2 regions of the Streptomyces sp. NPDC001750 genome follow, and region 1 is predicted to be linked to the other one. Evidence: riboswitches for the same ligand, from Rfam matches in the RefSeq annotation. Region 1 holds a riboswitch; the other holds the start of a gene.

Evidence for each region. Region 1 has a riboswitch for glycine ahead of gcvP (aminomethyl-transferring glycine dehydrogenase). Riboswitches for the same ligand answer to the same signal wherever they lie in the genome.
Region 2: it holds a riboswitch for glycine, as region 1 does, so the genes downstream of both, gcvT (glycine cleavage system aminomethyltransferase GcvT) here and gcvP (aminomethyl-transferring glycine dehydrogenase) in region 1, are expected to answer to the same signal.

The regions. Positions count from the first base shown of each region.
Region 1 covers NZ_JBIAUE010000015.1:9,123-13,295, reverse strand. Annotated here, with positions in the region: gene gcvP (aminomethyl-transferring glycine dehydrogenase) at 1-2,438, opposite strand, end outside; glycine riboswitch at 2,633-2,728, opposite strand; gene ACFYY6_RS22575 (PRC-barrel domain-containing protein) at 2,842-3,210, shown strand; gene ACFYY6_RS22570 (DNA polymerase IV) at 3,135-4,173, opposite strand, start outside.
Region 2 covers NZ_JBIAUE010000002.1:286,072-290,244, forward strand. Annotated here, with positions in the region: gene ACFYY6_RS04615 (enhanced serine sensitivity protein SseB C-terminal domain-containing protein) at 1-70, opposite strand, end outside; gene ACFYY6_RS04620 (enhanced serine sensitivity protein SseB) at 328-1,098, opposite strand; gene ACFYY6_RS04625 (AAA family ATPase) at 1,364-2,047, opposite strand; glycine riboswitch at 2,202-2,299, shown strand; gene gcvT (glycine cleavage system aminomethyltransferase GcvT) at 2,444-3,568, shown strand; gene gcvH (glycine cleavage system protein GcvH) at 3,703-4,080, shown strand; gene glyA (serine hydroxymethyltransferase) at 4,100-4,173, shown strand, end outside.

The DNA.
Region 1 (4,173 bases):
GCGACCAGGCCCGCCGGGCCGCTGTAGAGGATCGGGAAGTGCGGTTCGAGCCGCTTGGCGATGTAGTTGGCGGCGAGCACGGCGACCTGCGTCGCGTGCTTCAGCCCCTCCCCACCCATCAGGCGGACGTACGCCCAGGAGATGGGCAGGATGCCGGCCGAACCCCACGGCGCGGCCGAGACCGGTCCGACCCCGCTCGCGGGGCCCGCGGCGGGCTGCAGCGGGTGGTTGGGCAGGAACGGCGCGAGGTGCGCGCGCACGCCGACCGGGCCGACGCCGGGGCCGCCGCCGCCGTGCGGGATGCAGAAGGTCTTGTGCAGGTTCAGGTGCGAGACGTCACCGCCGAACCGGCCCGGCTTCGCGAGGCCGACCAGGGCGTTGAGGTTGGCGCCGTCCACGTACACCTGGCCACCGGCGTCGTGCACCTCGGCGCAGATGTCCGCGACGTGCTCCTCGAACACGCCGTGCGTCGACGGGTAGGTGATCATGAGCACCGCGAGCTCGTCGCGGTGCTTCTCGATCTTGGCGCGCAGGTCCTCGACATCGACCTCGCCGTCGTCGGCGGTCTTCACCACGACGACCTTCATGCCGGCCATCACCGCGCTGGCGGCGTTGGTGCCGTGCGCGGAGGACGGGATGAGACAGACGGTCCGCTGTTCGTCGCCGTTGGCCCGGTGGTAGGCGCGCACGGCCAGCAGGCCCGCGAACTCGCCCTGCGACCCGGCGTTCGGCTGGATGGACACCTTGTCGTACCCGGTGACCTCGGCGAGGCGCTCCTCCAGCTCACGGATGAGGGTGAGGAAGCCCTGCGCCTGCTCGGCCGGGGCGAAGGGGTGCAGCGCACCGAACTCGGGCCAGGTGATCGGCTCCATCTCGGTGGTCGCGTTCAGCTTCATGGTGCAGGAGCCGAGCGGGATCATGCCGCGGTCCAGGGCGTAGTCCCGGTCGGCGAGCCCGCGCAGGTAGCGCAGCATGGCCGTCTCGGAACGGTGCTGGTGGAAGACCGGGTGGGTGAGGAACTCGTCGGCGCGCAGCAGGTTCTCGGGCAGCGCGTCGGCGGCGTCGGCGTCCAGCGCGTCGATGTCGCCCCCGGCGCCGAAGGCGGCCCAGACGGCGGCGATCTGCGTACGCGTGGTGGTCTCGTCGCAGGCCACGGAGACCAGGTCCGCGTCGACGAGCCGCAGGTTCACCCCGCGCTCGCGGGCGGCGGCCACGATGTCGGCGGCCCTGCCCGGGACGCGCACGGTGAGAGTGTCGAAGTAGCTCCCGGTCACGATCTCGGCACCGGCGGCGCGCAGGCCTGCGGCGAGGACCGTCGCGTAGCGGTGGGTGCGCCGGGCGATCAGCCGCAGCCCGTCGGGGCCGTGGTAGACGGCGTACATCCCGGCCATCACGGCGAGCAGCACCTGGGCGGTGCAGATGTTGCTGGTGGCCTTCTCGCGGCGGATGTGCTGCTCGCGGGTCTGCAGGGCCAGCCGGTACGCCTTGTTGCCGTCCGCGTCGACGGAGACGCCGACGAGGCGCCCGGGCAGGCTGCGGGCGAACTTCTCGCGCACAGCCATGTAGCCGGCGTGCGGTCCGCCGAAGCCCATCGGAACGCCGAAGCGCTGCGTGGTGCCGACGGCGATGTCGGCGCCCAGCTCACCCGGCGAGGTGAGCAGCGTGAGGGCCAGCAGGTCGGCTGCGACGGTGACGATCGCACCGAGTTCACGGGCCTGCTCGATGACGCGCCGGGGGTCGCGCACCGCGCCGGAGGCGCCCGGGTACTGCACCAGGACGCCGAAGACGCCCCGCTCGGCGAGCTCGGCGGGGATGCCGTCGGTGAGATCGGCGACGACGACCTCCACACCGGTCGGTTCGGCGCGGGTCTCGACGACCGCGATCGTCTGCGGCAGGGCGTCGGCGTCGACCAGGAAGACGCCGTCCTTGACCTTGCCGACCCGTCGCGAGAGCGCCATCGCCTCGGCGGCCGCGGTGCCCTCGTCGAGCAGGGAGGCGCCGGAGGTGGGCAGCCCGGTGAGGTCGGCGACCATGGTCTGGAAGTTGAGCAACGCCTCCAGCCGGCCCTGCGAGATCTCCGGCTGGTACGGCGTGTAGGCCGTGTACCAGGCGGGGTTCTCCATGACGTTGCGGAGGATCACCGGCGGGGTGAAGGTGCCGTGGTAACCGAGCCCGATCATCGGGGCCAGCACCTGGTTGCGGTCGGCCAGCGCGCGCAGCTCGGCCAGGACCTCGGCCTCGGTGCGGGCGCCCGGCAGGGCGAGCGCCTCGGCGCTCTTGATGACATCGGGCACCGCGGCCGCGGTCAGCTCGTCCAGCGATCCGTAACCGACCTGGGCGAGCATCTTCGACTGCGCCTCGGCATCGGGACCGATGTGGCGCTGTTCGAACGGAATGCCCTGCTCCAGCTGGGAGAGCGGAGTGCGACGGGGGGTCATGGTGGAGGCCTCCTGGTCTGTCACGACCTGCGAAGGGGCACCGCGGCGCGGGTGCCCGAACGGCCTCCCCCTCTGTCATCTCGACCTGAGAGCTTCACCGGCACACCTGCGGCACACCGGCTTTCACCGTCGGTGAGGAAGGGAACCGAACCGGCACTCGGCCGCACGGGACCCGCCCTGCTTTCCAGAGTGACCTCGTCCGTGCGGTACGGGGGCCTGAGAGATTCCGGGGAGGATTTGCTCCTTCGGCGCCTTCGGATCGGCTCCGGAGGCTCTCCCGCACGGGGTCAGCGGCCGCCACCAGCCTACCAGCGGGGTTCGTGACGGATCCCTCGAGTGGCCAACCCCCCGATTGTGCCCTTCTGTAGTGCTTGTGGAGTAGCCGCGACCAGTGGGAGGGATCGTGCAGACCGACATCGATCCGCGCAGCCTGATCGGCCGCAAGGCGTTCGACCGCAAGGGCACCAAGATCGGAACCGTGGACGAGGTGTACCTCGACGACGCGACCGGCGTACCCGAGTGGGCGGCCGTGCGCACCGGACTCTTCAGCCGGGACGCGTTCGTCCCGCTGGAACCCAGCGAATTCGTGGAGGACACCCTCCGCGTCCCCTTCGACCGCGCCCTGATCAGGGAAGCGCCCGACTTCGGTGTCGGCCGCCACCTCTCACCGGAACAGGAGCTCCAGCTGTACCGGCACTACGGCCTCGACTCCTCGCCCGGGGGGACCGCCCCGGACAGGGACTTCGGCAGGCTGGCCGGCCAGGAGGAGTAGTCCACCGGATCACGCACCAGTGGCATCGGCTCGGCCGGCCGCAGCTCCGGGTCGTCGGTCCGGAACGTGCGCACCCGGCCGGGCGCCGACCAGGGTTCCTCGAACCGGACCGTCACCCGGCCGAGACCGCTGCCCTGCACCCAGCCGTGACCGTATGTGTCGTGGTGGACGTCGTGGCCCGCGGGCCAGCCCCTGGCCGCGAGCCGTTCGGCGGTCACCGGCGCCTCCTCGGACGCGTCGACCGCCAGGCGGTCCGGCTCCCGCCCCTCGTCGGCGTCCGTCTCGGCCGTGTCCCCGGCGGCGGCCCGCTCGCCGGCGGCCTGGGCGAACAGGTCCTCCTGGGTGTAGTCCGCGAGGCCCGTGACCCCCACCCCCAGGAGCCGTACGCCCCCGGTGGTGTCGACGGCCTCCAGGAGCCGCGCGGCGGCCTCCCGGACCACCGCGGGATCGTCCGTGGGCCCCCGCAGCGTCTCGGACCTCGTGAGCGTGGAGAAGTCGTAGCGCCGCACCTTCAGCACCACCGTGCGCCCGGACCGCCCCGCCCCGCGCAGCCGCCGGACGCACCGGTCGGCCAGCCGCTCCACCTCCGTCCTGACCCGCACCCGGTCGTGCAGGTCCGTGTCGAAGGTGTCCTCGACCGACACCGACTTCGCGTCGCGTTCGGCGACGACGGGCCGGTCGTCGTGCCCGAGGGCCATGCGGTACAAGGAGCCGCCGTGCGCCTTGCCGAGCAGCCGTACGAGCTCCGCCTCCCCCGCCTCGGCCAGGTCGTCGACCGTCGTCATCCCGGCCCGACGCAGGTGATCGGCCGTCGCGGGCCCGACGCCGGGCAGGATCCGCACGGACTTGGGGGCGAGCAGCGCCCGTTCCGTCCCCGGCTCGATGAGCCGCAGACCGTTCGGTTTCGCCTCCTCCGACGCGATCTTGGCCAGCATCTTGGAACCCGCGAGCCCGACCGAGCCG
Region 2 (4,173 bases), on a different contig from region 1:
AGCGCCCGGGCGTCACTTGGCGCAGCATGTGCTCGACCTGCCCGGCCGCCGCGGTGCCTGACGCACTCACCTGGTCCCGCCCCTCTTCGATCCTCTGTGCCGGCCCGCCGCTCCCGGGGCACACGGGCGCGGCATGATGCCGTGACACCCGCCATGAAACCAGCTTAGGTGCCGGTCCTGACACCGACTTGACGCCTCGGACCCGGAGGGTGGCCCACGGTGTGCGCGGCGGGCGGTGCGCCCACCACGCGCCTCGCACTGACGTTCGCCGCCCCGCGTGGGTGCGAGCCGGGCGTCGCACGGCGGGCGACGCCTCGACGACCGGGCCTACCGCTGCGCGCGCTGGTAGAACGGACGGATCCGCTCCCGCATCCAGTCCCCGACCGGATCCTGCGCCACGTCGAGCAGAACCAGGTTGACGGGCCAGGGCACCGCCACGCGGCCGAGCGCGCGGCCCAGCGCGGCCATCGGGGCATCGCGCGCGGCCTCGTCCCAGGCGGCGAACTCCACACCGATGAAGAGGACGGGGTCGTCGCCCTCGATGCTGGCCAGCGTGCGGCGGGCGGTGAGCACGACGCCGCTCTCCTCGAACTCCCCGGCGGCGGCGGAGAGGAAGTCGACGGGTTCCTCCTGCCAGTCCGGTTCATACAGGCGGACCCGGCCTCCGGTGGCCGGTCCGTCCAGCGGGGTGCGTCCGGTGCGGCAGAGCTCGGCCACGGCGGGCGGCGGCAGCGGCACCCCGACCGCGCCGCCGGGGTTCACGGCCATGCCGAGCTGCGGGGGCAGGCCGCGGGCGAATTCGACGGCGGGGGCGACGGTGTAGGACATCCGGTCGCCGACACAGCCGAGGAACTGCTGTTCGGAGCTGAAGACGGGGACGAACGCCGCTCCGTCGATCTCCAGCGTCGGCAGGTCGAGGTCCGGGGAGTCGGGGCCGCCGCCGTTGGGGAGCGGCACCCATACGTGGCTGCGCCCGAGCACCTCGACGAGGCGCCCGCCAGCCTCCGCCGCTCCGACCGAGGCCATCAGCACCTCTTCGAGCTCGTTGGCCGGCCATCCGCTCTGCGGATGGGACTGGACCTGCGCCGGAATGTCCACTGCTTCCCCTTCTTTCCCGAGCTCCTGCCCGAGCCTTCCGGCAGAAGGTTACGACCTGGGGGCGAGCGGGGTGGATCAGGGAGCGTCCTGGTGCGGCTTCGACCGCGAGGCGGAGGGGGCGGCGCGGCGTCGACGAGCGACGACCACGCGGCGGGCGGAGTCGCGAGGCGGCGCGAGCCCGCCCCCTGCCACTCCCCGCCCCGGGTCGTCGATGCCCGTCCCGGCGGCCGCCCGGCCCCGAGCCGCGCCCCGGTGAGGTGACCGGCTACCCGGGCCGCGTCCCCGTGAACGTGATGCGGTCCAGCAGCCCCGCCGCCTCCCGGTCCAGGAGCACGGCCGAGGCGCAGCCGGGCGGCAGCAGTCCAGTCTCGGTGTCCCGGAGCAGTCGGCCGACCGCCCTGCGGTGCCGGGCGAACGCGTACCCGGAGACGCCCCGGCCGCGTTCCCGCTGTCCCTCCCGCGCGGTCTGCGGCGTGACGTCGAGCAGCAGCAGGTGGAGGTCGCGGCCCCGGCGCCGCGCGTCACGGGCCAGCCAGCGGCGTACCCAGGTCTGCGTTCCGCAGTCGTGCACGACGACGGACTCGCCGGAGCGCAGCGCCCGCCGCAGCCCCGCGTAGTGGGCGAGGCGGACGAGCGGGCGGTAGAGGGCGTACGGGAGTAGGCGCGGCATCCTCCGCGCCCAGTGGTCCCGGGTGTCCTGCGAATCGATGGTGCGGACCGTGGCGGTCCGCCGGATGAGGGTGGATTTGCCGCTGCCGGGCAGCCCGGAGACCACCACCACGTCGCCCGCCGCGAAGCGCAGGCCGCGCGGGGCCTGCCCGCCGCGCCGCCGCAGGTCGCGCACGACCGGTGCGGGACGGCCGAGCGCCTCCCCGGCCGGGGCTCCGGCCTGTGCGGGCATCGCGCCGTGCGCGGCCCCCGCGGTCGTCGCGTACCGCCGTAACGTCATCGCCCTCCCCCTGTCGGATGTCCACCCATGGCCGAAGTGTAAAGAAACGGTAATGCGGCACAACCGTCCACGCCGTTGAACTGCCCCGGGGACCGGGGCCCCACTCCGGCGCGATGCGTGCGATGATGGCCCGGCCAACTGCATAAAGGCCGTTTGAATCCGCGCGGGAGAGTTCCGGTCATTGGATGGGCCGGGCGCCGAAGGAGCAAGTTCCTCCCTTGAATCTCTCAGGCCCCGTACCGCGTGGATGAGGCAGATCTGAAAAGCGGGCCGCCCGGCGGCTCCACCCAAGGTGCAAGCCGAACCGGACCCTTCGGGGGCTTTCGGCGAACCTCTCAGGTTCCGATGACAGATGGGGAGGGATTGTCCTCGCCGTCATGCCCCGGGAGCCACACCATGACCACCGCACCCCGCCGTACAGCCCTCGATGCCCTGCACCGTTCGCTGGGCGCGACCATGACCGACTTCGCGGGCTGGGACATGCCGCTGCGGTACGCCAGCGAGCGCGACGAGCACAACGCGGTCCGTACCCAGGCCGGTCTCTTCGACCTGTCGCACATGGGCGAGATCACCGTCACCGGCCCCGAGGCCGCGGACTTCCTGAACTTCGCGCTGGTCGGCAACATCGGCACCGTCGCCGTCGGCCGCGCCCGCTACACGATGATCTGCGCCGAGGACGGCGGCATCCTCGACGACCTGATCGTCTACCGGCTGGGAGAGGCCGCGGCCCCCGAGTATCTGGTCGTCGCCAACGCGGGCAACGCCCAGATCGTGCTGGACGCGCTCACCGGCCGGGCCGGGGGCTTCGACACCGAGGTGCGCGACGACCGCGACGCGTACGCGCTGCTCGCCGTCCAGGGGCCCGCCTCCGTCGCCATCCTTTCCTCGGTCACCGACGCCGACCTGGACGGCCTGAAGTACTACGCCGGGCTTCCGGGCACGGTCGCCGGTGTCCCCGCGCTGATCGCCCGTACCGGCTACACCGGAGAGGACGGCTTCGAGCTGTTCGTCGCGCCCGAGCACGCCGAGGGGCTGTGGAAGGCCCTCACCGAGGCGGGCGCCCCGCACGGCCTGGTCCCCTGCGGGCTCTCCTGCCGCGACACGCTGCGCCTGGAGGCGGGCATGCCGCTCTACGGCCATGAGCTGACCACCGCGCTGACCCCGTTCGACGCCGGTCTCGGCCGGGTCGTGAAGTTCGAGAAGGAGGGCGACTTCGTCGGCCGCGAGGCCCTGGAGGCCGCCGCCGAGCGCGCCGAGGCCGCCCCGCCCCGCAAGCTCGTCGGGCTGGTCGCCACGGGCCGCCGGGTGCCGCGCGCCGGCTACTCCGTGGTCGTCGGCGGCGAGGTCGTCGGCGAGGTGACCTCGGGCGCCCCGTCGCCCACCCTCGGCAAGCCGATCGCCATCGCGTACGTGGACGCCGCGTACGCCACGCCCGGCACCGAGGGCGTCGGGGTGGACATCCGGGGCAACCACGAGCCGTACGAGGTCGTGGCGCTGCCGTTCTACAAGCGCCGGAAGTGACGCCCGGCCGGGGCTCCGGAAGAGGTGTCGGCGCCGCGTCCGGCACCCGAGTGCCCCGAAAGTGACGCAATCGCGTCTCATACCGTAAGACCACCGTTCATCAGCACTCCCCCGCGTACAGGAGAATTCAGGTCATGAGCAACCCCCAGCAGCTGCGTTACAGCAAGGAGCACGAGTGGCTGTCGACCGCCGAGGACGGTGTCGCCACGGTCGGCATCACCGAGTTCGCCGCCAACGCGCTCGGTGACGTCGTCTACGCGCAGCTCCCCGCGGTCGGCGACACGGTGACCGCGGGCGAGACCTGCGGCGAGCTGGAGTCGACCAAGTCGGTGAGCGACCTCTACTCGCCGGTGACCGGCGAGGTCACCGCCGCGAACCAGGACGTCGTGGACGACCCCTCGCTGGTGAACTCCGCTCCCTTCGAAGGCGGCTGGCTGTTCAAGGTACGTGTCGCGGAGGAGCCGAAGGACCTGCTCTCCGCCGACGAGTACACCGAGTTCTCCGGCAACTGAGACCCCAAGGGACCACTTGATGTCGCTTCTCAACTCCTCCCTCCACGAGCTGGACCCGGACGTCGCCGCCGCCGTCGACGCCGAGCTCCGCCG